Tautonia marina: one gene and its partner. The protein of the gene in region 1 binds, or shares a complex with, the protein of each later gene. Links are inferred from orthologs where the notes say so. Each region holds a gene or a part of one and is shown in the gene's direction. Other genes may lie near its edges.

Region 1 (16,558 bases):
GACATCGTCGAAACCGCCAAGCGGACCGAGGCGATCGTCCACGGACCGATCCCGCTGCCGACGCGTATCGAACGATACACCGTCTTGCGCAGTCCGCACATCGACAAGAAGTCGCGAGAGCAGTTCGAGATTCGCACGCACAAGCGGCTGATCGACATTGTGCAACCGACCAACAAAACGATCGACGCCCTGAACAAGCTCAGCTTGCCCGCGGGTGTTGATATCAAGATCAAGGCCGGGCCCTCCGGGGCCTGAGCCGGGTCGCATTCGCGGCAATGTTTCGACAGGCATTGAAGGTGAGCCTCCCTGGTTCTCCCCTGGCGCCGTCTGGTCGAAACCGCCGGCACCACGGGGCACGGGTTGCCCGAAGGCAACTCGTGCCCGTTCGCGTGTTGACCGGGCCGTAGGCCGAGGGGGGCCTGTCGGTGCCGCGAGTGGGCTCTTTTGATCCACTGAATTTCGAGATGGAGCAAGACCAGAGATGAATGTCGGGTTGCTGGGTCGCAAGGTCGGAATGACCCAGATTTTTGAAGACGACGGCACGGTTGTGCCCGTGACTGTCCTCGAATGCGGCCCTTGCACCGTGTTGCAAGTTCGCACCGCCGAACGTGACGGCTACCACGCCCTTCAGCTTGGTTTTGCCGACAAGAAGCGCAAGAACGCCTCGCAGGCCGAGCGTGGCCATGCCCGCAAGGTCGAAGCTGAGCCCAAGCGGTTCATCCGCGAGATTCGGCAAGAGGCTCCGGTCGACGTGACCGAAGGAACCACCTTGAACGTCGATCTGTTCACCGAGATTCCCAGCGTTGACGTCATCGGGACGAGCAAGGGGCGTGGTTATTCGGGTGTCATGAAGCGGCACGGCTTCCGCGGCCTTCGGGCCACGCACGGTGTGCAGCGGATGCACCGGCACCCCGGCTCCTCCGGTCCCTCGGCCGACCCGTCCCGCGTCTTCAAGGGGGTCAAGAAGCCCGGCCAGTACGGCAACACCCGCGTCACCGTGCGAAATCTGAAGGTCGTGCGGGTTGACGCCGAGAACAACCTCTTGCTGGTCCGAGGCGCGGTCCCCGGCCACAACGGCGGTTTTGTGATCGTTCGCCAGACGAACGCAGTCTGATCTGCCCGCCGGCCTTGCTCTACGGTCAAGGTTCTCGAGAGCGTGGATCACCGATGGCCCGCCACCCTTGACCCGTAGAACCGACCGCCTCGGTCCCCGCCTGTCCCGGATCGGCAAGTGGCTCACCGGGCCTTCGCGACACTCCGACCCCGGCATGCTTCCGGCTCCTTTCGCAATCAGATCGAAGCCTTGCATCCCCCGGTCATCCGTTTCATTGGTTTTGACTTCCCGTTTCGTTTTCGGATCGAACTTCGAGGCCCGGGGCCTTCCCGCTCGGATTCGACTCGCTCCGACCGCCGGATCGTCGTTCTCCGGTCGAGTCAACCGCGGGTCGGCCGGCGAACTGGACCGCCTTGCACTGGATCAACGACGATGCTGACCGTCCCCATCTACAACACGTCCGGCGAGCAGGTGGGCGAAGAGTCCATCGATCCGGCCGACTTCGGTGGCAAGATCAACAAGCAACTCTTGCACGATGTCGTCCTGATGCACCTGGCTAACCGCCGGGTCGGCACCGTCAACACCCGGGGCCGCTCCGACGTCGCCGGCTCGACCAAGAAAATGTACCGCCAGAAGGGCACCGGCAACGCCCGAATGGGCTCGAAGCGGACCAACAAGCGCGTGGGTGGCGGCTCGGCCTTCGCCCGTCGGAACCGCGACTACTCGTACCGATTGCCCAAGAAGGCCGTTCGCCTGGCGATCCGCATGGCCGTTCTGTCGAAATTCCAGGATGGCCAGGTTCTTGTCCTCTCGGGGCTCGACCTGGGCCAGACCCCGAAGACCAAGGAGGTCGCCCGCATCCTGCGGTCGATCCGACGCCCCGACCTCCCCGCCGAGGCCCAGCCGGTCGACGGCGAGTCGAAGCGCGACGCCCTGCGACGCACCCTCGACGGTCGCAAGATCCTCATCGGCACCGCCGAGTACGACCCCTTGCTCTACCGAGGGGCCCGGAACCTCCCCGGCGTCAAGGTCTCGCCGGTGGCCGAGTTCAACACCTACGACGTGCTCCGCCAACGCTACCTCGTCCTGACGCCCGAGGCCCTCGCCTCGCTCAAGGAACGGGCCAAGGAGAAAATCCGTCGTCGTCCCGAATCGGAACTCGTCACCGCCGCTGCGGCCGGCTGATGAGCATTGATCGCTCGCTTGAACATAACGTGAACTGAATCGCCGAACGCCCCGAGGTCTCGCAGGACAATGGTCACCCTCCGCCGCCCCCCCCAGTACGAGCGGCCCGGCCCGAAGCTGGAGCCCTATCAGGTTATCCTGCGGCCCTTGATCACCGAGAAGGCCACCCAGGTTGCCGAGCGTCACAACGCCTACACGTTCGAAGTGCACCAGATGGCCACCAAGACCGAGATCAAGGAGGCTGTCGAAACCCTCTTCAACGTCCAGGTCGAGGACGTCCGCACCCAGAACCGCAAGTCGGTGACCCGTCGGTATCGCCTGAAGATCGGTCGAACCAAGAACTGGAAGAAGGCCATCGTCAAGCTGAAGGACGATTACCGGATCGACTTCTTCTAATCCTTGACGTGTGATCTTCTCGGCAAGCGTTTCTCGGTCATCGCGCAGCATAACGGAATCGGTCTCCCCGCCGTCGGCGGCCTGAAGGGAAAGAAACGAGAGAGTCATGGGCATCCGCGTCTACAAGCCGACCAGCCCCGGGCGCCGCAACGCCTCGGTCAGCGACTTCTCCGAGCTGACCGACAAGAAGAAAAAGCCCGAGAAGCGCCTGACCGAACCGCTGAAGAAGACCGGCGGCCGGAACAACCAGGGCAAGATCACCGTCCGGCACCGCGGCGGCGGACACAAGCGTCTTTACCGGATCATCGACTGGAAGCGCAACGACCGCGACGGTCAGCCGGCTCAGGTCACTCATATCGAGTACGACCCGAACCGCTCCGCCCGCATCGCCTTGATCCAGTTCGAGGACGGCACGAAGCGCTACATTATCGCCCCCGAGGGCTTGACCGCCGGCATGACCGTTGTCACCGGCCCGGACGCCGAGCCGAAGGTCGGCAACTGCCTGCCCCTGGCCAAGATCCCGACCGGCATGGTCATCCACAACATCGAGATGCAGCCCGGAGGCGGGGCCAAGATGTGCCGGTCGGCCGGCACCAGCGCCACCCTGACCGCCCGAGAAGCGACCTGGGCCCAGTTGACCCTCCCCTCCGGAGAGGTCCGCCGCGTGCCGGTCATGTGCCGGGCGACCATCGGTCCGGTCGGCAATTCCGACCACATGAACGTGGTCCTGGGCAAGGCCGGCCGCAAGCGATGGCTCGGCCGTCGTCCTCATGTTCGGGGCACGGCCATGAACCCGATCGACCACCCGATGGGTGGTGGCGAAGGACGCACCTCAGGCGGCCGTCACCCGTGCTCGCCGACCGGCCTGCCGGCCAAGGGCGGCAAGACCCGCAAGCGCCGCAAGCCGTCGAACTCGGCCATCATTCGCCGCCGCAAGAGTGTTCGTTACGGTCAGTTGAAGATCTAGTTGGCAGTCGGCAGGAGGCGCTCGGCAGCCCGGAACCGGACTGCGGCCTCCTGTCTTGTTCCGGTTTCTTTCCTGCCTGCTGCCTACCGCCTCCTGCTTACTGACGAGAGAAAAAGGTCATGGGACGTTCGCTCAAAAAAGGCCCCTACGTCGACGAGCGGCTGCTGGAGAAGGTCGAAAAGGCCGAAACCAGCGGCGCCCGAGCACCGATCCGGACCTGGTCGCGTGCCTGCACCATCGTGCCGGAGTTCATCGGCAAGAACTTCGAGGTGCACAACGGCAAGGTCTTCACCAAAGTTTACATCACCGAGGACATGGTCGGGCACAAGCTCGGCGAGTTCTCCCCGACCCGCACCTTCCGGGGCCACGGCGGCAAATCGAAGGGCAAGCGTTAAGTTTCGTTCCTCCACCACGTGAGATTGCGAGCGACCGCACCGAGGCACGGAGCGTAGGGCCGGAACTCCCGGCCGCCACTCACAACAGCTGATGGCCGGCCCCCCGGCCCTACGGGAATCGATCGACGATGAAGACCCAGAGCCCCTACCCCTACAAGGCCTCCCACCGGTTCGCCCGGATGTCGGTCCTGAAGATCCGCAAGGTCCTCGACCTGATCCGTGGCAAATACGCCGACGAGGCGCTGCAGATCCTCAAGTACCTGCCTCACCGAGGTGCCCGGTACACCGAGAAGGTGCTCAAGAGCGCCATGGCCAACGCCGAGGACCAGGGGGTCCGCAACCCCGGCGACCTGATCGTCGCCGACGCTCGAGGCGACGGCGCCGCGATGTTCAAGCGTCTCATGCCCCGAGCCCGAGGCATGGCCCACTTGATCCGCCGCCGGAGCTGCCACATCACCATCGGCCTGGCCGACCTCGAAACCGCCCTTGCCGGTCCCGAGGCCGCCCGCCAGCCGGCCGAAGACGCCGCCGAGTGACCCCGGACCCCTCCCCTTTTGGCCATCTTCTCGTAGGACCGGACCTTTCCCATGGGACAGAAGATTCATCCGACCGGCTTCCGCATCGGCGTCATGGAAGACTGGCGCAGTCGCTGGTACGCCGGTAAAGCCGAGTTCAAGGACCTCCTCGTCGAGGATTTCAAGGTCCGGAAATACATCAAGAAGAAGTACAGCTACGCCGGCATCCCCAAGATCGAGATCGAGCGCACCCGAGACGCCGTCGTCGTCTTGCTGCACACCGCCCGCCCGGGCGTGATCATCGGTCGCAAGGGGGCCGAGGTCGAGAAGCTCCAGGAGGAGCTGCAAAACCTCACCGGCCGCCGCATTGAAATCAAGATCGTCGAGGTCAACCGCCCCGAGATCGACGCCCAGCTCGTCGCCGAAGATATCGCCGAGCAACTGGGCAAGCGGGCCAGCTTTCGCCGCACCATGAAGCGGGCGCTGGACAACACGATGGACGCCGGCGCCAAGGGGGTCAAGGTCCGTCTTTCGGGCCGCCTCGGCGGGGCCGAAATGTCCCGGACCGAGAAGGCCGCCGCCGGCTCGATCCCGCTGTCGACCTTGCGGGCCAAAGTCGATTACGGATTCGCCGAAGCCCGCACGCCCCAGGGGCACATCGGCGTCAAGGTATGGGTCCACCAGGGCGACTATCTGAAGATGGAGGCTGGCACCGATGGCCATGATGCCCAAGCGGGTCAAGTATCGAAAAAGCCAAAAAGGTCGCGTAAAAGGTAATGCGACCCGAGGCAACTACGTTGCCTTCGGCGAGTACGGCCTGCAAACCCTCGAACCCGGTCGCGTCAGCGCCGAGGTGCTCGAAGCCAGCCGAATGGTCCTCTCCCGGGCCGTCCGAGGCAGCGGCGGGAAACTCTACATCCGGGTCTTCCCGCACAAGAGCATTACCTCGATTCCGGCCGAAACCCGCATGGGTAAAGGCAAGGGTGAGGTCGACTACTGGGCCGCGATCGTCAAGCCCGGCACCGTTCTGTTCGAGGTCGCCGGCATTTCCGAATCTCGGGCCCGCGCCGCCTTCGCTCGCGTCGCCTACAAACTGCCCGTGAACTGCCGGTTCGTCTCCCGCCGGCCGACGCTCTGAGCCAACGCCATCAGGACCTACGAACCATGCCCAAGACCAAATCCGCCGACCTGCACGAAAAAGACGACGAGCAATTGACCTTGATGCTCAAGGAAACGCAGGAGCAAATCTTTCGGCTCCGCGTTCAGAGCTCGACCGAACGGCTCGAAGCCCCGAGTGAGCTGCTCAAGGCCAAGCGCGACATCGCCCGGATCAAGACCATCCTCCGCCTCCGAGAGCTGAAGGCCGAATCCCAGGCCGCGTCCTCCTGAGCGGATGCCTCTCCGTTTTTTCGTTCGCATACTGCCCCCGACTTCGTCCCCCCGGAAATGAAATTCAGACGATGAGCGAGCCGACGACGACTTCCCCGGCCAAGACTCCGCCTTCCCCGCGGCCCCGCGGTCGGCGCAAGGTCGAGATCGGGACGGTCACCTCCGACAAGATGGACAAGACCCGACGAGTCGAGGTCTCTCGCCTCGTCCCGCACCCGAAGTACGGCAAGTACCAGAAACACCGGACCATCTGCTACGTCCACGACGAGCAGAACGAGACCCGCGTGGGCGACCTCGTCGAAATCGTCGAAACCCGGCCGCTCTCGAAGTCCAAGCGCTGGCGCCTGCTCCGCATCGTTCGCAAGGCTCCCGCCCACGAAGAGGCCGATGCCCGCAAGGCCGCCCTCGACGCCCAGGCGAATGCCGAACCGGCTCCCGATCAGGCTGACGCCTGATTTTCAGCCGACCGTTCCAACCGGGCCGAGGGCCAGATGGCCCGCTCGGCCCCGTTTCTGCTTCTCTCGTGTTGTTTTCTTGCGTGACCGTTCCCGCTGACCCGATCGTTCGGAGACTCGTGGGCCGCCGGCGTTCGCTGGGGACCGCGGCCGCGACCGTGACTGGGGTTCTCGACCGATGATCCAGATGCAAACCCGGCTCGACGTGGCCGACAACTCCGGTGCCAAGGAAGTCATGTGCTTCAAGGTGCTCGGCGGCTCCGCGTCGCGCTACAAACGACGCACCGCCGGCCTGGCCGATGTCTTCATCGGCAGCGTCAAGAAAGCGACCCCCGGCGGTGATGTCAAGGCCGGCGACGTCGTCCGCTGCGTCGTTGTCCGCACCCGATTCAAGACCCGACGGCCCGACGGCTCCTACGTCCGATTCGACCGCAACGCCTGCGTCCTGATCAACAAGGACAACGAGCCTCGCGGTACCCGAATCTTCGGCGCCATCGCCCGCGAACTGCGCGATAAGCAGTTCATGAAGATCGTTAGCCTGGCCTCCGAGGTCGTCTGACCTTCGGCGCTCCGGTTCGGGTCGTTTGTCCCTCGTTTTGAATTGTAATCCCGCTTGACCATCACCTCCCGGTCATTGATCAGTTCCGAGACACGGCCCAGACGGGCCGGAGAAGCGAGTCATGAAGGTCCGTAGAGATGACGAAGTCGTGGTCATGACCGGCGACGACAAGGGTACCCGCGCCAAGGTGCTCCGTGTCCTTCCCGACAAGGGAAAGATCATCGTCGAAGGGGTCAACCTCGTCTACAAGCACGTCAAGCCCAGCCAGCGCAACCCCCAGGGGGGCCGGCTCTCCAAGGAGATGCCGATCGACGCTTCGAACGTCCTGCCCTACTGCCCCTCCTGCAACGGTGCCAGCCGCCTCGGCTACCGGATTCTCGACAACGGCCAGAAAGAGCGCTACTGCAAGCGATGCTCGGGCGGTCTCGGAACTCTTGGCCCCCCGAAGCCTTCCCGGGCCAAGACCAAGGCCTGATTGCTGACCACGTGACCGTCTCCGTTCTCCTTCCGTCGGTCCTGGAACCTCGCCGCATGGCTCGTCCGTGCTGACCTGTTCCGAGCCGACCCCGGCGATCGTGGATCGACGGTTCGTTCCGTTTCACGTATTCGAATTCTTGTACCTTCCCTTCATCCCCCGCCGGCATACGGGAATCGACCGACCCGATCCCGCGCCGACGGTCAGAGGATCGCCCCGATGGCTCGCCTGTTCGACGAATACCAGAACACCATCGCCTCGGCGATGGCCGAGAAGTTCGGCATCACCAATGTCATGGCGATCCCGAAAATCGAGAAGATCGTGCTGAACATGGGTGTCGGCCGCGCGACCCAGGATAAAGCCATCCTGGACGTGGCTGTCGACACCATGGGCCGAATCGCCGGTCAGAAGCCGGTCGTCACCAAGGCCAAGCAGTCGATCGCCGGCTTCCGCCTTCGAGAAGGCAACGAAATTGGCTGCAAGGTCACGCTTCGCGGGCCGCGGATGTACGAGTTCCTCGATCGCCTGATCAACCTCGTCCTCCCTCGCATCCGTGACTTTCGTGGCGTCAACCCGAACAGCTTCGACGGCAACGGCAACTACACCCTTGGCCTGACCGAACAGGTGGTCTTCCCTGAGATCGAGGCCGACAAGATCTCCCACACGCTCGGCATGGACATCACCCTCGTCACCACGACCCGCAACGACGATCAGGCCCGCGAACTGCTTCGCGCCTTCGGCATGCCCTTCCGCAAGCCCGGCCAGCAACGGGCCGGCTGATCGGACAACTCCGCGATTGTTTCCCGTTCCGATTTGATAGCGTTTTCACTGGACCCCCGCCTCGCCGACTCGCCGGACCTCTTGCCTCAATCGCCAATTCGCAGGATCGGCCGAGTTACCCGAGGCGGTTTCGAGGATCGCCCCCGCCATGATGACCGACCCGATCGCCGACATGCTCACCCGGATCCGCAACGCCGTGCGGATCGAGCGCTCCCACGTCGACATGCCTCACTCCAACGAGAAGCGCGGCATCGCCGCCGCTCTGAAGGATGAAGGCTACATCTGGGACTACGAAGAGATCGACACCGTTCCGGCCCGCACGCTCCGCCTGAACCTCAAGTACGGCCCGAACGGCGAGAAGGTCATCACCAAGATCGACCGCGTCAGCAAGCCCGGCCGTCGGGTCTACTGCGGCTACCGCGACTTGAAGCCGGTCCAGGGCGGCCTGGGTGTCCACATCGTCAGCACGCCCAAGGGAATTCTGAGCGACCGCCGCGCCCGGGCCGAAAAGGTCGGCGGCGAGGTGCTGGCCCTGGTCTATTGATTCGATCAGCCCGCGCCGAGCCCTCACCACCCCCTGCGATCACCGTCCCGGAGCCCCAGTCATGTCCCGAATCGGCCGCCAACCGGTCCCCGTCCCCGACAACGTCAAGATCAACCTCGCCGGCTCGACCATCGAGGTCGAAGGCCCCAAGGGGAAACTCTCGTTCACCTTCCGCGAGGAAATGAGCGTCCGCTACGATGCCGACGCCAAGCAGGTTCTGGTCGAACGCCCCAACGACGAACGCCCCGTCAAGGCCCTGCATGGCCTGACCCGCACCCTGATCGCCAACATGATCAAGGGGGTTACCGACGGCTACACCAAGCGCCTCGAGGTCGTCGGCGTCGGCTATCAGGCCCAGCTCAAGGGCCCGAACACGGTTAACCTGGTCGTCGGTTACGCCAACCAGATCCAGATGACGGCTCCTGAAGGCGTGACCGTCACCGTCCCCGACGCGACTCACATTCAGATCACCGGCGCCGACAAGCAAGCCGTGGGCGAGTTCGCCGCCCGCGTCCGACGGGTCCGGCCCCCCGAGCCCTACAAGGGCAAGGGAATTCGCTACGAAGGCGAACAGGTCCGCCGCAAGGCCGGTAAGGCGTTCGGTAAGTAATCTCTTTCGCAGAGGAGGTCGGCGACCGGCCCCAGTTCACGGACCTGGCAGATTCGACCCCCTTGGATCGGTTTCCCGCCGCTCCCTCGTGGCCGGCTCTCCTGGTGCCTTGCGGGTTCGCCTGCCTCGCTCTGCTCTCGTCTCACAACTCACAAGGGTCGGGTGGCCGGTCGTCATCGGCCGCCCCGAGGGCCCAGGAGGATGATCGACCGTGAAGGGTAAGAACCACCGACTGCATGTTCAGGGCCAACGGCTCCGTCGCCAACGGCACGTCCGGAAAAAACTGTTCGGCTCAACCGAACGGCCCCGGCTGGCGATTTTCCGAAGCTCCAAGCACATTTACGCGCAAATCATCAACGACGACGAAGGCAAGACCCTTGTCTCGGCCGGCACCCTCGAATCAGCGATTCGGCAAGAGGTTAGCTACGGCGGAAACAAGGCCGCCGCGGCCGTCGTCGGGCGCACGGTGGCCGAACGGGCCAAGGCCGCCGGTATTGACAAGGTTTGCTTCGACCGCCGAAGCTACAAGTATCACGGGCGCGTTCAGGCTCTGGCCGACGCTGCCCGAGAGGCCGGCCTGCAGTTCTGAATCACTCGGGGAGCAAGCGTAGGCAGTCAGCAATCGGCAGTCGGCAGAACCGGGGCGTCCCTCGCAACGACTCCCCCTCCTGATCCGGTCAATTGCTCGTTGCTTCGACGGAACCGCCGATCCGAATTCCCTGGTCCGATCCGTCCGTCTCCTGCTGCCTACCGCCAACCGCCTACTGCCTACTTTCTTCCGGAGGATCATCCGTGTCCAGCGACAGTCGAGATCGCGGTGAGTGGAGCGAAAGCGTCGTGTCCATCCGCCGCTGCGCCGCCGTGGTCAAGGGGGGACGCCGTTTCAGCTTCAACGCCCTGGTCGTCGTCGGCAATGGCCGAGGCCAGGTGTCCTGGGGCTACGGCAAGGCCAACGAAGTGCCCCCGGCCGTCGAAAAAGGGGTCAAGGACGCCCACAAACGCATGACCCGCGTTCAGATGCGTCGCGGCACCATCCCCCACCCGGTCATCGGCCGCTTCGGCGCCGCGAAGGTGATCATGCTGCCGGCCAGCCCCGGTACCGGCGTGATCGCCGGTGGAGCCGTCCGGGCCGTCGTGCAGGCCGCCGGCATCACCGACATTTTGACCAAGAGCATCGGTTCTCCCAACAAACTGAACCTGGTCAAGGCCGCCATCGACGGGCTGCAGCAGCTCCGCACGAAGGACGAAGTGGCCCGACTCCGGGGCGTGGAGCTGTGAGGTAAGCCATTATGCAAATTCACGACGTTCACGAAGGTATTCAGAAGCTCAAAAAGCGCAAGCGCGTCGGTCGAGGTCCCGGCTCGGGGCACGGCAAGACCAGCTCCAAGGGGCACAAGGGACACTCCTCCCGCCAGGGCTTCAAGATTCGCCCCCTCTCCGAGGGTGGCCAGATGCCGCTGGTCCGTCGCGTGCCGATTCGAGGCTTCGCCAATGGCCGGTTCAAGAAGGATTTCGCCATCCTGAACCTGGAGCTGATCGAGGCCTTCTTCGAGTCCGGCGCGGTCGTCGATGAGGCAATTCTCCGGGCCAAGGGGCTCGTCAAGGGTCGCCACGACGACGGCCTGAAAATCCTCGGCGACGGCACCCTGACCAAGGCCCTGACCGTCAAGGCCCAGAAGTTCAGCAAGACCGCCGTCGAGAAGATCACCGCCGCCGGCGGCTCGGTCGAAGTGATCGATTAATCTTCCGACCCGACCTTCCCCGACCGGGCCGCGACGAGATCCGGCCCGGTCGGTGTCCGTTAGCCCCCGATGGCTTTTTCGCCATCGCAATCCTCGTGACCGGACGCCGGACTTCGAGTGACCGTTACGCCTCTGGGCTGCCTTCGTTTGCCAACCACCTTGCGTGTTTTGATTTCCCGACCGACCGCCCGACCCAACTTCGTCTTCGTCTCGCAGGCTTCGGCCTGCCGATCCGTCCGAGTTGGCCCCGGACGGCAGGCTCAGGCCTGCCCGACCCAGCACACGTCGCCCTGGGGAACCGCCGAGACCCCGCCCCCTCCTCGACGTGCATAGGAGCCGTCCTGCCGTGCAGAAGCTGATCACGATCTTCTTCAAGGTCCCCGAGCTGCAGCGCAAGATCCTCATGACGGCCATGTTCCTGGCCATCTATCGGATCGGCTTCTACATCCCCCTGCCGATCGTCGATCAGTCGGCCCTGGCCGACTGGCAAGAGCAGATCAGCCAGCAGGCCTTCGGCAAGGTCCTCGGCATGGCCGCCATGTTCGGCGGCACCCAGATCGGCATGAGCACGATCTTCGGCCTCGGCATCATGCCCTACATCTCCGCCTCGATTATCTTCCAGTTGCTCGGCTCGGTCGTTCCTCAGCTCGAAGCCCTCATGAAGGAAGGGGAGAGCGGCCGCAAGAAGATCAACGAATACACCCGCTACGCCACCGTCGCCATCTGTCTCGTCCAGAGCGCGATGTGGATCCGGTTTGTTCAAACACTTGATTACATTCCTGGGCAATATAAAGACTTTTTCCCTTACGGATTTATCTGCGTCCTCATCATGACGACCGGAACGGTCTTCCTGATGTGGATTGGCGAGCAGATTGACGAGTACGGCATCGGCAACGGCATTAGCTTGCTCATCATGGCCGGCATTCTCGCCAGCGCCGATGACGCCATCTTCCTCCTCGCGTCCGGCTTCACCCCCCGCCTGACCGGCGACGCCGAGAAGCCCTACTCGTTGATCGTCACCGGCTTGTTGTTAGCCCTGTTCATTGCTGTGATCGTTGGCGTGATCGCTATCACCGAAAGCCAGCGACGCATCCCGACCCAGTCGGCCAAGCACGTTCGCGGCCGTCGGGTCTACGGAGGCACCCGGCAGTACCTCCCCTTGAAGGTCAATCAGGCCGGCGTCATGCCGATCATCTTCGCCTCCAGCCTTCTGATGTTCCCCTTCTTCATCTTCAAGGGGCTCGCATCCAGCACGGCGAGCTGGCTCGTGGCCGATCCCGGTGAGGTTTCCGGTTTCCAGGTCGCCATCGCCCGCTTCTTCGAGACCGGGCTCGATGCCTTCCAGAGCCAGGCCTACATCTACACCATTTTCTACATCGGCCTGATCTACTTCTTCTGCTACTTCTGGACCGCCATCACCTTCAACCCGAAGGACATGGCCGATAACCTCAAGGACTACGGCAGCTTCATCCCTGGCTACCGACCGGGTCGACGCACGGCCGAGTACCTCGAGAAGGTCATGCTGCGGATCACCTTCGTCGGGGCCGCCTTCCTCAGCCTCGTCGCGGTGATTCCGTCGATCGTCCAGGGGGCCCTGGCCCAGACCGGCACCAGCGTCGAGCCGGTGATCACCTCCTTCCTCGGTGGAACCGGCCTGCTCATCGTCGTCTCGGTCTGCCTTGACCTCGTCCAGAAAATTGATAGCCACCTGATCATGCGGAACTATACCGGCCTGATGAACCGCCGCTGATCTCCTCGCCGATCGCTACGCCAACAGGTCCGCGCTCCCGGAGGGCTCTCCCCCATGCTCCGCCCCAGCCGATCGACCATCAAGCTCAAGAGCCCCCGAGAGATCGGCCTGATGCGAGAGGCCGGCAAGGTCGTCGCCGAGGCCCTGGCCCGTGTCCGAGAACTGGCCGTGCCCGGCGGCACCACCGCCGAGATGAACGAGGCCGTCGCCGCCATCTTCCAGCGGCACAACGCCACCCCCCTGTTCCTCAACTACCCGAGCCCCACCAAGGGGGTCCGCCCCTTCCCCGCCGTCATCTGCGCCAGCGTCAACGACGCTGTCGTCCACGGCATCCCCACCCGTCGCCCCCTCGAAGACGGTGACATCATCTCCATCGACACCGGCTGCCGGATCAACGGCTGGTGCGGCGACTCGGCCATCACCCTGGCCATCGGTCAGATTTCCGAGGAAAACCAGCGCCTGCTCGATGTCACCCGGGAAACCCTCGACCTGAGCATCCGCGCCATGGAGCGCTGCGAGACCTGGGCCGATGTTGCCAGCCTGATGGAACGCTACGTCAAGTCGCAGCACATGCATGTCATCGAGAAGTTCGTCGGCCACGGCATCGGCCGCGACATGCACGAGGAACCCCAGGTCCCGAACTTCGTCAGCAAGGCCCTCCGCCGCAACGACTTCAAGCTCGAACCCGGCATCGTCCTCGCCATCGAGCCGATGGTCGCCCTCGGCACCAAGCACGTCAAGGCCCTCTCCGACGGCTGGACCATCGTCACCAAGGACGGCCTCTCCGCCGCCCACTTCGAACACACCGTCGCCATGACCCCCGACGGCCCGAAGATCCTCACCCTGCCCGAGGGCCTCGACTGACGTTTCGTTAACCCTCCCTGAGCAATCACCGCTCACTCACTCGACACCCTCGAAGGCCTCAGCGTGATGCTCCCCAACCATCCGTTGTGTCTTGAGGTCGAGCAGGAAGAGGACGGTCGTTGGATCGCTGAGATTGGCGAACTTCACGGCGCCTTGGCCTACGGATCGACGCGATCCGAGGCGATCGCTCGTGTGGAGGCCTTGGCATTGCGAGTGCTTGCCGACCGCCTTGAACATGGTGAACCCGCTCCGAAGCTTGACCTCCTTTTCGCCCCTTCCCGATGAGTCGGTGGCCTTCGACGAACGCGAAGCGAGTCCTGGCCGCATTGCGTCGCATCGGTTGGTCCGTAACGTGTCAGGTCGGAGGTTCCCACCGAGTCCTTGCACGCGACGGCTGGCCCGATTCTATGTTCTCTTTGTCATGACAGCGAAGAGATCGGGCCTCACATGCTGGGCAGTATCGCCAAGCAAGTGGGGCTTACCCCGCACGATCTTTGAACCGATTCCTCATGCCTTGGGGCACGGCCCCCCGACAAGCCCCAGGCCAGTCGCCCGATGACCTCCAACCGATCCGAATTCCGATTGTTTTGGTCGCAACGGACTTGCAAGAGAACAATCGTCTCGATACAGTAGTCGAATTCCCCCCGGTCTGCGGCGCGCGCCGGTCGGCCGGCATACCCTCGCGCCAACATGCCCTTTGGGGCATGCTTGCGAAGCGATTGTTCTGAAGAAAGACGGGACTGGAGCGATGAAGGTCCGATCAAGCGTCAGACGTATTTGCGAAAGCTGCATCATCGTGCGGCGCCGGGGCAAAGTGTACGTCATTTGCAAGAGCAACCCCAAGCACAAGCAGCGGCAAGGCTGAGCCGGCTCTCTCCATTGGAATCGTGTGATCACGATCGAATGAAGCCGAGCCCCGGCCCTCCCGGAGGAACAGGACGGATGCCTCGTATCCTGGGCGTCGATATTCCCAACGACAAGAAGATCCGGATCTCGCTGCGATACCTCTACGGCATCGGCCCGTTCCTGGCCGATCAGCTCTGCGAGCGCACTGAGATCGACCCTGAGAAGCGGGCCCGCGACCTGTCCGACGACGAGCTGGCGAAGCTCATCGCTCTGCTGGACAGCGAGTACACGGTCGAAGGCCAGTTGCAGCGGGTCGTGCAGCAAAACATCGCTCGACTGCGAGACATCAACTGCTACCGGGGTTTCCGGCACCGCCGTGGCCTTCCGGTCCGCGGCCAGCGAACCCAGACCAATGCCCGCACCCGCAAAGGTCCTCGGAAGACCGTTGCCGGGAAGAAGGGCGTCAAGGATATGCGTTAAGCCGAGTCGCACCGCGCCGGCAAGCCGCATCCCTGCCCTTCGTTCGGATCGGCTCGCCGCGGCCCTGACTCGTGCTCCTTTGGGTTCCGCGGGCCCTCGCCTCGGAGCCTTTCGCCCGGCACCGGCCGGGCGCGTTCGTTCCATCGGAACGGATCTCGCCAGCCATCTTTGCGATCGGTCGGAATCGATCAGCAGTTTTCAAGGACCTTCAAGAGCGGAGCAGCCCAGCGGTGGCCAAGGCCAAGAAGCGGAAGACGCGCCGCAACGTCAGTCGCGCGGTCGTGCATATCAAGGCGACGTTCAACAACACACTGGTGACGGTCACCGACCCCAACGGCGATACCCTCTGCTGGGCTTCCAGCGGCACCGTCGGCTTCAAGGGGAGCCGCAAGAGCACCCCCTTCGCCGCCCAGCGTGCCGCCGAGGTTTCGGCCTCGGCCGCCACGAAGTTCGGCGTCAAAGAGGTCGAAGTTCGCGTCAAGGGTCCCGGCTCGGGCCGCGAAAGTGCGATTACCGCACTGCAGGCCGCCGGCCTCTCGATCAAGGCGATCGAAGACGTCACCCCCTTGCCTCACAACGGCTGCCGACCGCCCAAGAAACGACGGGTCTGATCGGTCGGTCAAGTCACTCGCCTCGCCTCGTTCGGATCGGTCTCGGCTGCCCTTGGTGACGGCCCCTCCGATCCGGCCCGAATCATCATCGGACGACTCAGGTACGCATCAGCTCGGCTCGTACATTTATATTGGTTTGAGAATCGAGGATCATGGGACGCCACATCGGACCCGTCTGCCGGCTCTGCCGCCGCGAGGGGATCAAGCTGTTCCTCAAGGGCACCCGCTGCGACTCGCCCAAGTGCGCCGTGGAGCGCCGCGATGGCCCACCCGGCCAGCAGCAGTACCGCCGCGGTAAGCCGAGCGAGTACTCCATCCGCCTGCGAGAGAAGCAGAAGGTCAAGCGCTACTACGGCGTCTTCGAGCGCCAGTTCCGCCGCTATTACGACATGGCCAGCCGTCGGCCCGGCAACACCGGCGACGTCTTGATGGCCCTGCTCGAACGGCGGCTCGACAATGTCGTCACCTTGCTGGGCTTCGCGGTCAGCCGCCCCTCGGCCCGCCAGCTCGTTCGCCACGGCCACATCCTGGTCAACGGCCGCAAGACCGACATCCCGAGCTACCTGGTCAAGCCTGGCGACATCATCAAGGTCAAGGAACGCGAGGAATCCCAGAACCTCGTCACCGCGGCCCTGAACATGGAAGGCTTGCCCCCGGTGCCCGACTGGCTCGATCGCGCCGGCTCCGAAGCGGGCGAGGCCCGCGTCAACCGCTTGCCCTCGATCCAGGATGTCTCCTTGCCGGTCACGCCTCAGCTGATCGTCGAGCTTCTGAGCCGCTAAGGCATCGCCAGGCGCCTCGACCCGATCGTCCCGATTTTTTTCCTCGGGGTGATTCGGTCGGGGGCCTCGACCTTTTTTTGCTTGCTCGCTCGCTCTTGCTTGCACGTGCCATCGAAACCGAATTCGGGACGGGGATTCACCGCGGAGAACGCAGAGGAC
Region 2 (7,644 bases), on another replicon or contig:
CAATCGTCGGGAAGCGAATCCGGGCGTACCCTCGGGATCGAGTGAAGCCGGTGCTCGGCATGGTTGCCAGGCGTCGAGTCCCTGACAAGGGCTCGTCACTCTCGGACGCACCTCTGATGCCGAAGGCCGAAGGTTGACCATCGAAGGCGTTGTGATAGCGTGTTATGATCGGCGAGACCGATCCGGGCGCGGAGTGGCGTCCGGTGTCTGCAGTGACTGCCCCATTCTGTCAGGGGGTCGCGTTTCATGGACTCCGCACCGCAACCCGATCCGAAGGACCTCCAACGAGCCGAGGCGTTCTTCAACTACGGGAATGAAGCCACCGCGCGTGGCAACCTCCCGTACGCGATGGACATGTACAAAAATGCGCTGAAGATTGCCCCGCTGGACCTCAAATTCCGTCAGGGCCTTCGGAACGCCATGCGGAAGAAGTTCAACAACGATCCCTCGAAGGTCGGGATGTTTGCGGGGGCCAAGATGCAGCCGATCCGGCTCCGGATCAAGGCTTCCAAGGGACGCAGCCACTGGCTCGAAGCGATCGAGCATTGCGAAGAAGCGTTCGCGCACAACCCCTGGGATGTCGGCGTCAGCCGAGATCTGGCCGAGGCAGCCGAGCAGCTCGGAGCTCCTGCCCTGGCTCGCTGGGCCCTGGAGTCGGTCCAGAACCAGGCGGCCGAGGATGTGAGCTTCTGGAAACACATGGCCCACGTTTATGCCTTTGCCGAAGACTTCCCCCGAGCCATTCTCTGCTGGGAGCGAATCAAGAAACTCTCTCCGGGAGACGAAGAAGCCGCCCGGCAGATCAACGCCCTGTCGGCCAGTCAGACAATTCACGGCAGCGGCCTGAACAACCAGGTCAAACGCCAGGAGTCGCCCGCCTCCACGACTTTGCCCGAGGCAGACGAGGACGCCGAGGCCCTGCGCGGCAAGCAAGCCATGAGTCCCGAGGAACGCATGGAGCGGGACATCAAGGAGACCCCCTCCCGTCCCGGCCCTTACCTCGAACTGGCCTCACAGTACCGACTCCAGCAACGACTGGACGAAGCGAGGGACGTGCTGGCTCGCGGCCTGAAAGCCCTTCCCGACGACGCCTTGCTCCGAGACACCTACGCCGAAATTCAGATCGCCCGGCTCCGCAAAGCCATCGAAGTCATCAAGGCTCGCCTGCGTGACCATCCCGACGACACCGAAGCGCAGAGCAAGCTTGAGAAATTTCACGCCAAGCTCTCCGATTACGAACTCGCCGAGTACCGTCGTCGCGCCGAATCCCGCCCCGACGATCTGCAACTTCGCTTCGAGCTCGGCCGCCGACTCGCTGCGGCCGGGCAGCACGACGCGGCCATCGCCGAGTTCCAGGCCGCTCGGTCCTCTCCCGCCCTGAAGGTCAAGGCCCTCATCGGCGCAGGAGCCTCGTTCGAGGCCAGCGGCGTCCCCAAACTCGCCGAACGCAGCTACGCCGAAGCCTTGAAGGCCGCGGACCCGGAAGACCACGAGGTCCTGAACGATCTTCATTACCGCCTCGGCCGGGTGGCCGAGCAAATGGGGAACCTCGACGACGCCGAAACTCACTACAACGAGGTCGCCGCCAACAACTTTGGTTATCTCGACGTGGCGCAGCGGCTCCGGAGCTTGAACCAGCGGATGTCTTCGTGATACAATCGACGCTTTGCCGGTCGGCGTGATGGTTCGCGGTCTCGCGACCACCGCTCCCGGACGTTCGAACGATTTCCTCCCCCCGCCTGACGGGACCCGATCGAGCAATGCCCAATACCGAATCCGCCAAGAAGCGTCTTCGCCAGAACGAAAAACGCCGGATGCGCAACCGGATCGCCAAGAAGATCATCAAGACCTACACGAAGCGGACCCTCACGGCCGCCTCCGAAGGGAATCTTGAGGCTGCCGAGGCTGATTTCCGCTTCACCATCGCCAAGCTCGACCGAGCGGGTGTGCGCCGGGTCCTGCACCCGAACACCGCGGCCCGCCGCAAGAGCCGATTGACCCGGGAATTCAATGCGCTGAAAAACGCCCCGAAATCCTGAATCTCACAGGATTTCCGTCGGTGTTTCTCCAACGGTGAACGACCTGATCCGGCCCCGGATCGGGTCGTTTTGCGTTGCCTCGGTCGATTCCCAACCAAGAGGCTCGTGCAATGGGCTCGCTCGGCTCGGAGTTCGACGCCATTTCCGAAGCCCTGGCCCGCGCCTTCGGCAACGAGCCACCAAGTTCCCCCGTTGCGATCGATCCCTTCCGCAATCTGCTGCGGCTTGTCCTGGATGCGCAACGAGGTCTACGCGTCGATCAGGCGATTGAGGCCCTCGACCGTGCGGGATGGTCCGATGATCCCGAGGCGCTGAGTGCGGTCGATCCTCAGGAGCTGTCCGACCTGCTGCGTGATCCTCGGGGGAAGGTGCCGGCCGGCGTTGTCCCCCTCTTGCTTCGAATCGCCTCGTGGGTGAGGGATCACGGAGGGATGGACGCCCTCGGCGCGATCGACACGGAAACCCTTCGAGACGAGCTGCGATCGATCCGGGGAATCGGCTCCACCACAGCGAACAGAATCTTGCTCGAAGTGCTTCGGCGACCAACGTTTCCGATCAGCCGATCCGATTACCGCATCCTCATTCGACACGGCTGGATCGACCCCGGAGCCGAGGAAACCGAGGCCAGGGAGGTCGTCGAGGGAACCGTTGCCGACGATCCGGACGCGATGCTCCGCCTTGCGTTCTGGTTCGAGTCGCTTGCCCGCTTCTGCAAGGCAACGGCCCCTCGGTGCGATCGCTGCCCGCTTCAGCCGTTCTTGCCGGAAGGCGGGCCACTCGACCCGGAATAACTTCCGGGCCGAGCACACTCCGAACCGTTCGAGTGGAACCCGAAGCGTCTCACCTTAGTTGCCTGGAGGGGTGGATCGGTTGAGCTGCCCCGGAGGACTGGGCGGCAATTCGCTACCGATCGGCGGGATTTGCAGGACATCCTTCAGAACCGCTCCGGGATCGCTCGCCCCCTCGCCACCGGCCTGCAAATTCGCGGCCTCGATCAAGCGGGCAAATTGCTCAGCCTCGGCGATCAAGGATTCCGTGCGGTCACTCACGCGCTCCCGGTCGATATCGGGCACGCTGAAGCTAAACTCCCGATCGCTGAACTCGGGTTCGAAATCGACCTCGGTATAGGTGAGCAAGAAACGGCTCGGCGGTTCCTCCTCCGTCGCGACGTTGCCGAGTGGCCGACCGGTTGCGGGATCGACCTTCGGCGTGTTCGCTCCTCGAACGATCGCCCGCTTCTTGCCCAGCATCAAGACCTGATACGGCCAGCCGGTTTCCTTGTCGATCTGGAGTTCCACGACACTTGGGATATAGGCCGGCACGGACGCCATCGGCGCCAGTCCCATCGCGTTCAGGTCTTTCCAGTTTCCGCGAAGAATCCAGACCGGCCGCCCCTTCCATTCGCCTTCCAGACGGCGGTCGAACCGCACCGACTGCCGCAACCCGTCCAGCAGCCAGTGAGGCCCAGAGAGCCCTAACCGCTGCTGAATAAAGTGGTTCCGGTGAAGCTCCTCGTAAGGCTCCTGGTTGATTCGTTCCAGGATCGTGGGCAGCGCGAGCCGGTAGTAATAGGTCTGGTCGAGGATCTGGGAGACATCCCAGAGGACGTTGCCGTCGCTGACCTGCCGCATGCGTCCCTGGGCCTGAGGAAGCCCTTGGACTTGCAGGTCGAGGCTGAAGGTATAGGGGCCCGATCGGGCGTATTCCCCTTCGATCGTGAACACCTGTCCGAGCATGTCGACCTCCTGACGAACGGAGGCTCGCACCTGCTCAAGCGCGTGGATCTTGACCAGGGCCTCATCGAGCGTCAGTTCCGCCTCGGTCGGCGGTTCCGGCGGCACCGGAGGCGGGGCAAACGTCGGGTCCTGCGCGAGGCTCAGCAGCGGCAAAAGGCCAGCCACGAGCAGAGGGAGAAGCAGACGAATGTTGGACATGGCCGGGTCGTGCCGTTCTTTACTCAAGGGCAGGAAAGGACTGTCCGATCTTATCGCCAGGCGCCGGACGCGGCAAGTCCGGCGGGATCGCCCCGACTCGGTTCGTTTCCAGGGAAGGAGACGGCCGTGCGCGGGACTTTGAGGGTCGGGCGATCAAATCGCTCGACGCTCGGGTATCGGCCGATCGGTCGAAGGCAGGGATGCCCGAGGCCGGTTGGCTTGCGGTCCCCTGGCCATCGGCCGCGCCGCGACCGGCGAGCGACCTGGCCTTTAAGGCCGAGTCGGTCTGCGGTCAGCCCGAGGAGGAAGGCATTCACTCCCATCGTCCGATGACCCGGATCACTCGTCCTACCCATTGGTTCGGGTAGGGCGACGGTCTGTCGAGGGTATCATCGCGTCGAGGGGGCGGGAGGTCAATTCAGGATGAAGACGCTCGGAGTGCTGATGTTGGCGGCGGCAGCGACCGGGACCGGCGGGATGTTCGACGGGCCCGGGAAACCGCATGCCTTGACAAGCCTGTTCCGGCCCCACGTGGTCCGTTATGGTCCGCCGCCGGCTTCTGGACCGATCATGGCTCCACCGACCGATCCGGCCCTGTCGGGTGCTGGGTTCGGGGCCAATCGCATGTTTGCCAACACGACCAGCCAGGTCTTCTTCGTCGATCCGGCGAACATGGAGATCAGCTGGCAAACCGCCGGGCCGGATGGCTCGCCGGTCTATCTGCCGCCGCAACTGACCGTGCCGGCGCGTTACAATTTCCGGCAGGGCTTCATTTATCGGTTGAAGCTCACCAACATCGCCAACAACCCTGGCCTGTCGCTCTATCCGACGATCGAGGTCGCCCCCTCGTCGCCGCAGACCGACGCCTATCTGACCCACAACCCGATTCCGGTCCAGTTCACCCAGGAGGACTTCGACCAGGTCCGGGCCGGGAACTTCGTGACCAAGGTGGTTTACCTGCCTGATCCGAAATTCCAGGAGCTGGCCGTTGCCGGCCTTTACGGTGCCGAGACCCTGGTCTCGACTCGCCTGGAGCCTGGGGTTGATCCAATTCTTGAAGCCGACAAGCGTGGGACCATCCTCATGGTCATCCGCGTCGGAGCGATCGACCTCGAAATGCCTCCTGGTGGTTCCGGCAGTGTTGCGGCCCCGGCCGCTGACGGTTACGCCCCGGGAGAGGTCATCTACGGAGAGCCCGGCACGATGACTCCTCCCCCGTCTCCGGAATTGAACACAATCGCCCCGCCGGTGGAGGAGGTTCCGGTCGAAGGCTCCTCGCCGTCGACATTCATCCCGCCGGTGGCCGAGCCCTCGGTGGCTCCGGTCTCGATGCCGGTTCCTCCCTTGCCGCAGACGGGATCTCCGTCTCCGTTCACCGGAAGCCTGCCTGAGCTTCCGTGATCGGTGATGGTTCCGATTGACCCGGTCAGTCTCCTTCCGGGTCTTTCGCAGAGGCCATGCCCCGCGGGTGCCGAGTTTCGGCCCCGCCGGGGTGATGGCGCGTTCCGGGGGCCTCTCACCGATCGGGACTTCACCCGGCCCCGGCCCGCTCACAATCCAACCCGCCGGAGACGTCCGGGAGCGTCGAGCCTGTCCAGTTGAATTTCCAGGCTCCGTTCCGTTTCCGGTGCGCGACCGCCGCTTCAAGAACCCAGGAAGAGGGAGGGACCGACCCATGACGCGAGTACGACGGACCGGCTGGGCGTTGACGGCGGCCCTGCTGCTGTCCATCTCGGTAGGAATGGCCGGCGGAGCGGCCCAGGCCCGGCAGGTCGCATTTGACGACCCGACCGCCGGTGTTGCTGTCGTGGGAGAGGCTCCGGCCCCCGCTGGGCCGATGTTGCCCCCTCAGATCCAGGTCGTCCGCCTCTCGGGTCCGCTGGGTATGGGGATTGAGGTGCTCGAACCGGCCCCCATGATCCTCTCCGACCCGAACGATGATCCGGCCATCCACGGCCTGACCGTCGGCCTCCAGGTCGGGGTCGGCTATCGGCTTCGGCTGTCGAACCTGCCCAATCAGCCCGAGGCCGAGGTCTTCCCGGTCGTCGAGGTTGTCGGGCACCTGCACCGACCTGCTGACATCGACCCGACCCGCTTCCCGATCCAGGTGATCTTCAGCCAGGAAGACCTGATCGACGTCGCCGAATCGGGCCGACTGGTCACGCAGGTCGTCTACCTCGAAGCTCCCGACCAGGCCTTGCCCCTGTCGATCCCCAAAAACCAGATTCCCGTCACGACCCTCAGCCCCGGCGAGGAACCGCTTCGGGTGGCCGGCGCTCTCGGTCGGGTCATGGCCATTGTTCGCCTCGGAGGTCGGACCCCGGTGCCGGGCGAACCGCTCGGCGGCTTCGGAGCGACGAGCCTGGGCGTTGGTCCTTGCCCGTTCGAGACGACCGAGGGGGTTCGCTGCGGCGTTCCGATTTGCCCTCCCGTGTCGTTCGGCCTCGCGCCCAAACCGCTGTTTCCGGGCGACGAATATCTCTGCGACGGTGGCGATCACCAGAACAAGGCCGGCATCGGACCCGATGGCCAGGTCGTCGGCGTTGAGCCGAGAGACGCGATGATCCGATTCAACGCCGGCTCGAAACCCCGAGTCCTGCCAACGAACACGGTCTGCATCTACGCCCCTCGTTTTGCCGCGGTCAGAACCAGTCTTGGCGTGAACGAGAATCGACTGATTACCGTGCCCCGAGGCGCCGAAGCTCTGACCCGTCAAATGCAGGAAGCGACCGTCCGGCCTCCGCTGCGAATGACCCAGAATCTCGCAGCCAACGCCGTACGAGATCGTCGACGCGCCTCGGCCATGGAGGGTCGAACCCCACCGATCACGCACATTGAGGTCCGGGTCCTCAACGGCCTGACCGACGTGGTGACCATCGACCATCAAGAACTGGTCCAGGGGCCGCAGGTCTCGGTCAACGAGGTCGGCCCGAAGATCAACCGCCGCGCGACCCCTCCCCTCGGCATCAAGACGGCCGAAGGGCCGGTCATCACCGGGATCATCCAGGGGGCCAGCCAGACCATCGTCTCCCGAAGCGCTGGTGAGCTGGCCGGAGTCGAGACCCCGCCCGATCTGCCTGGCCTGGCGGTCAACAAGGAAACCAACACCGACGTGGCCGAGCCCGGCCAAGTGGTGACCTTCACGATCCGATGGCGCAACATGGGCAACGTGCCCATCCACTCAGTCTCGATTGTCGATAGCTTGCTGCCTCGATTCGAGTACGAACCGGACAGCGCCCGAGGGCCCGTCGGTGCGATCTTCACGGCCGCGGAAAATCAGACCGGCTCGGTCGAGCTTCGCTGGGACCTTCCCGAGCCCGTCCTGCCCGGTGCCGAGGGGTCGGTCTCCTTCAAGGCTCGCGTCCGCTAAGCGGCCTTCTCGCAACGGCTGGTCAGGAATCAGCATGGCCCTTCACGCCGATCCCAAAGGATGGGCGTGAAGGGCTATTGTGTATCAGGAGCGCCGTCGGTTTATTCAGGATTGGCGATCTGATGCTCGACGGCTTCCACCCGATGCCGGAACTTCTCGAAGGACAGGACCAGCTCGCGCAGCTCCTCGTGGATTTCCTTGACTTTCACACCCAGCTCGGCCAGTTCGACCTTCAGGTCGTCCGCCTGAGCCGGACCGCCACCATCAGACATGGGAGAATCTTGGCGGCTCATGATTCAGT

The links.
Region 2: rpsM (region 1) and rpsT share a complex: the UniProt entries of both Bacillus subtilis proteins name them as parts of the 30S ribosomal subunit. The link is inferred for Tautonia marina from one-to-one orthologs.

What each region holds. Positions count from the first base shown.
Region 1 is NZ_WEZF01000015.1:26,317-42,874, forward strand. The notes cover bases 13,635-16,314. They hold rpsM (30S ribosomal protein S13), read left to right. Parts: upstream 13,635-14,622; coding sequence 14,623-15,006; downstream 15,007-16,314. Other genes in these bases: map (type I methionyl aminopeptidase), read left to right, coding at 13,635-13,680; rpmJ (50S ribosomal protein L36), read left to right, coding at 14,429-14,545; rpsK (30S ribosomal protein S11), read left to right, coding at 15,237-15,617; rpsD (30S ribosomal protein S4), read left to right, coding at 15,770-16,314. Also shown: rpsJ (30S ribosomal protein S10), read left to right, coding at 1-255; rplC (50S ribosomal protein L3), read left to right, coding at 482-1,114; rplD (50S ribosomal protein L4), read left to right, coding at 1,487-2,239; rplW (50S ribosomal protein L23), read left to right, coding at 2,309-2,635; rplB (50S ribosomal protein L2), read left to right, coding at 2,742-3,602; rpsS (30S ribosomal protein S19), read left to right, coding at 3,722-3,997; rplV (50S ribosomal protein L22), read left to right, coding at 4,126-4,533; rpsC (30S ribosomal protein S3), read left to right, coding at 4,585-5,289; rplP (50S ribosomal protein L16), read left to right, coding at 5,228-5,650; rpmC (50S ribosomal protein L29), read left to right, coding at 5,677-5,901; rpsQ (30S ribosomal protein S17), read left to right, coding at 5,973-6,356; rplN (50S ribosomal protein L14), read left to right, coding at 6,535-6,915; rplX (50S ribosomal protein L24), read left to right, coding at 7,037-7,390; rplE (50S ribosomal protein L5), read left to right, coding at 7,610-8,170; rpsH (30S ribosomal protein S8), read left to right, coding at 8,319-8,714; rplF (50S ribosomal protein L6), read left to right, coding at 8,776-9,324; and 6 more genes. UniProt on the Bacillus subtilis protein: Located at the top of the head of the 30S subunit, it contacts several helices of the 16S rRNA.
Region 2 is NZ_WEZF01000006.1:180,056-187,699, reverse strand. The notes cover bases 432-3,399. They hold rpsT (30S ribosomal protein S20), read left to right. Parts: upstream 432-1,760; coding sequence 1,761-2,039; downstream 2,040-3,399. Other genes in these bases: GA615_RS09545 (hypothetical protein), read right to left, coding at 2,885-3,399; GA615_RS09550 (hypothetical protein), read left to right, coding at 2,150-2,830; GA615_RS09560 (tetratricopeptide repeat protein), read left to right, coding at 432-1,653. Outside these bases: more of GA615_RS09560, read left to right, coding at 247-431; more of GA615_RS09545, read right to left, coding at 3,400-3,973; GA615_RS09540 (hypothetical protein), read left to right, coding at 4,397-5,374; GA615_RS09535 (DUF11 domain-containing protein), read left to right, coding at 5,649-7,343; GA615_RS09530 (hypothetical protein), read right to left, coding at 7,445-7,636. UniProt on the Bacillus subtilis protein: Binds directly to 16S ribosomal RNA.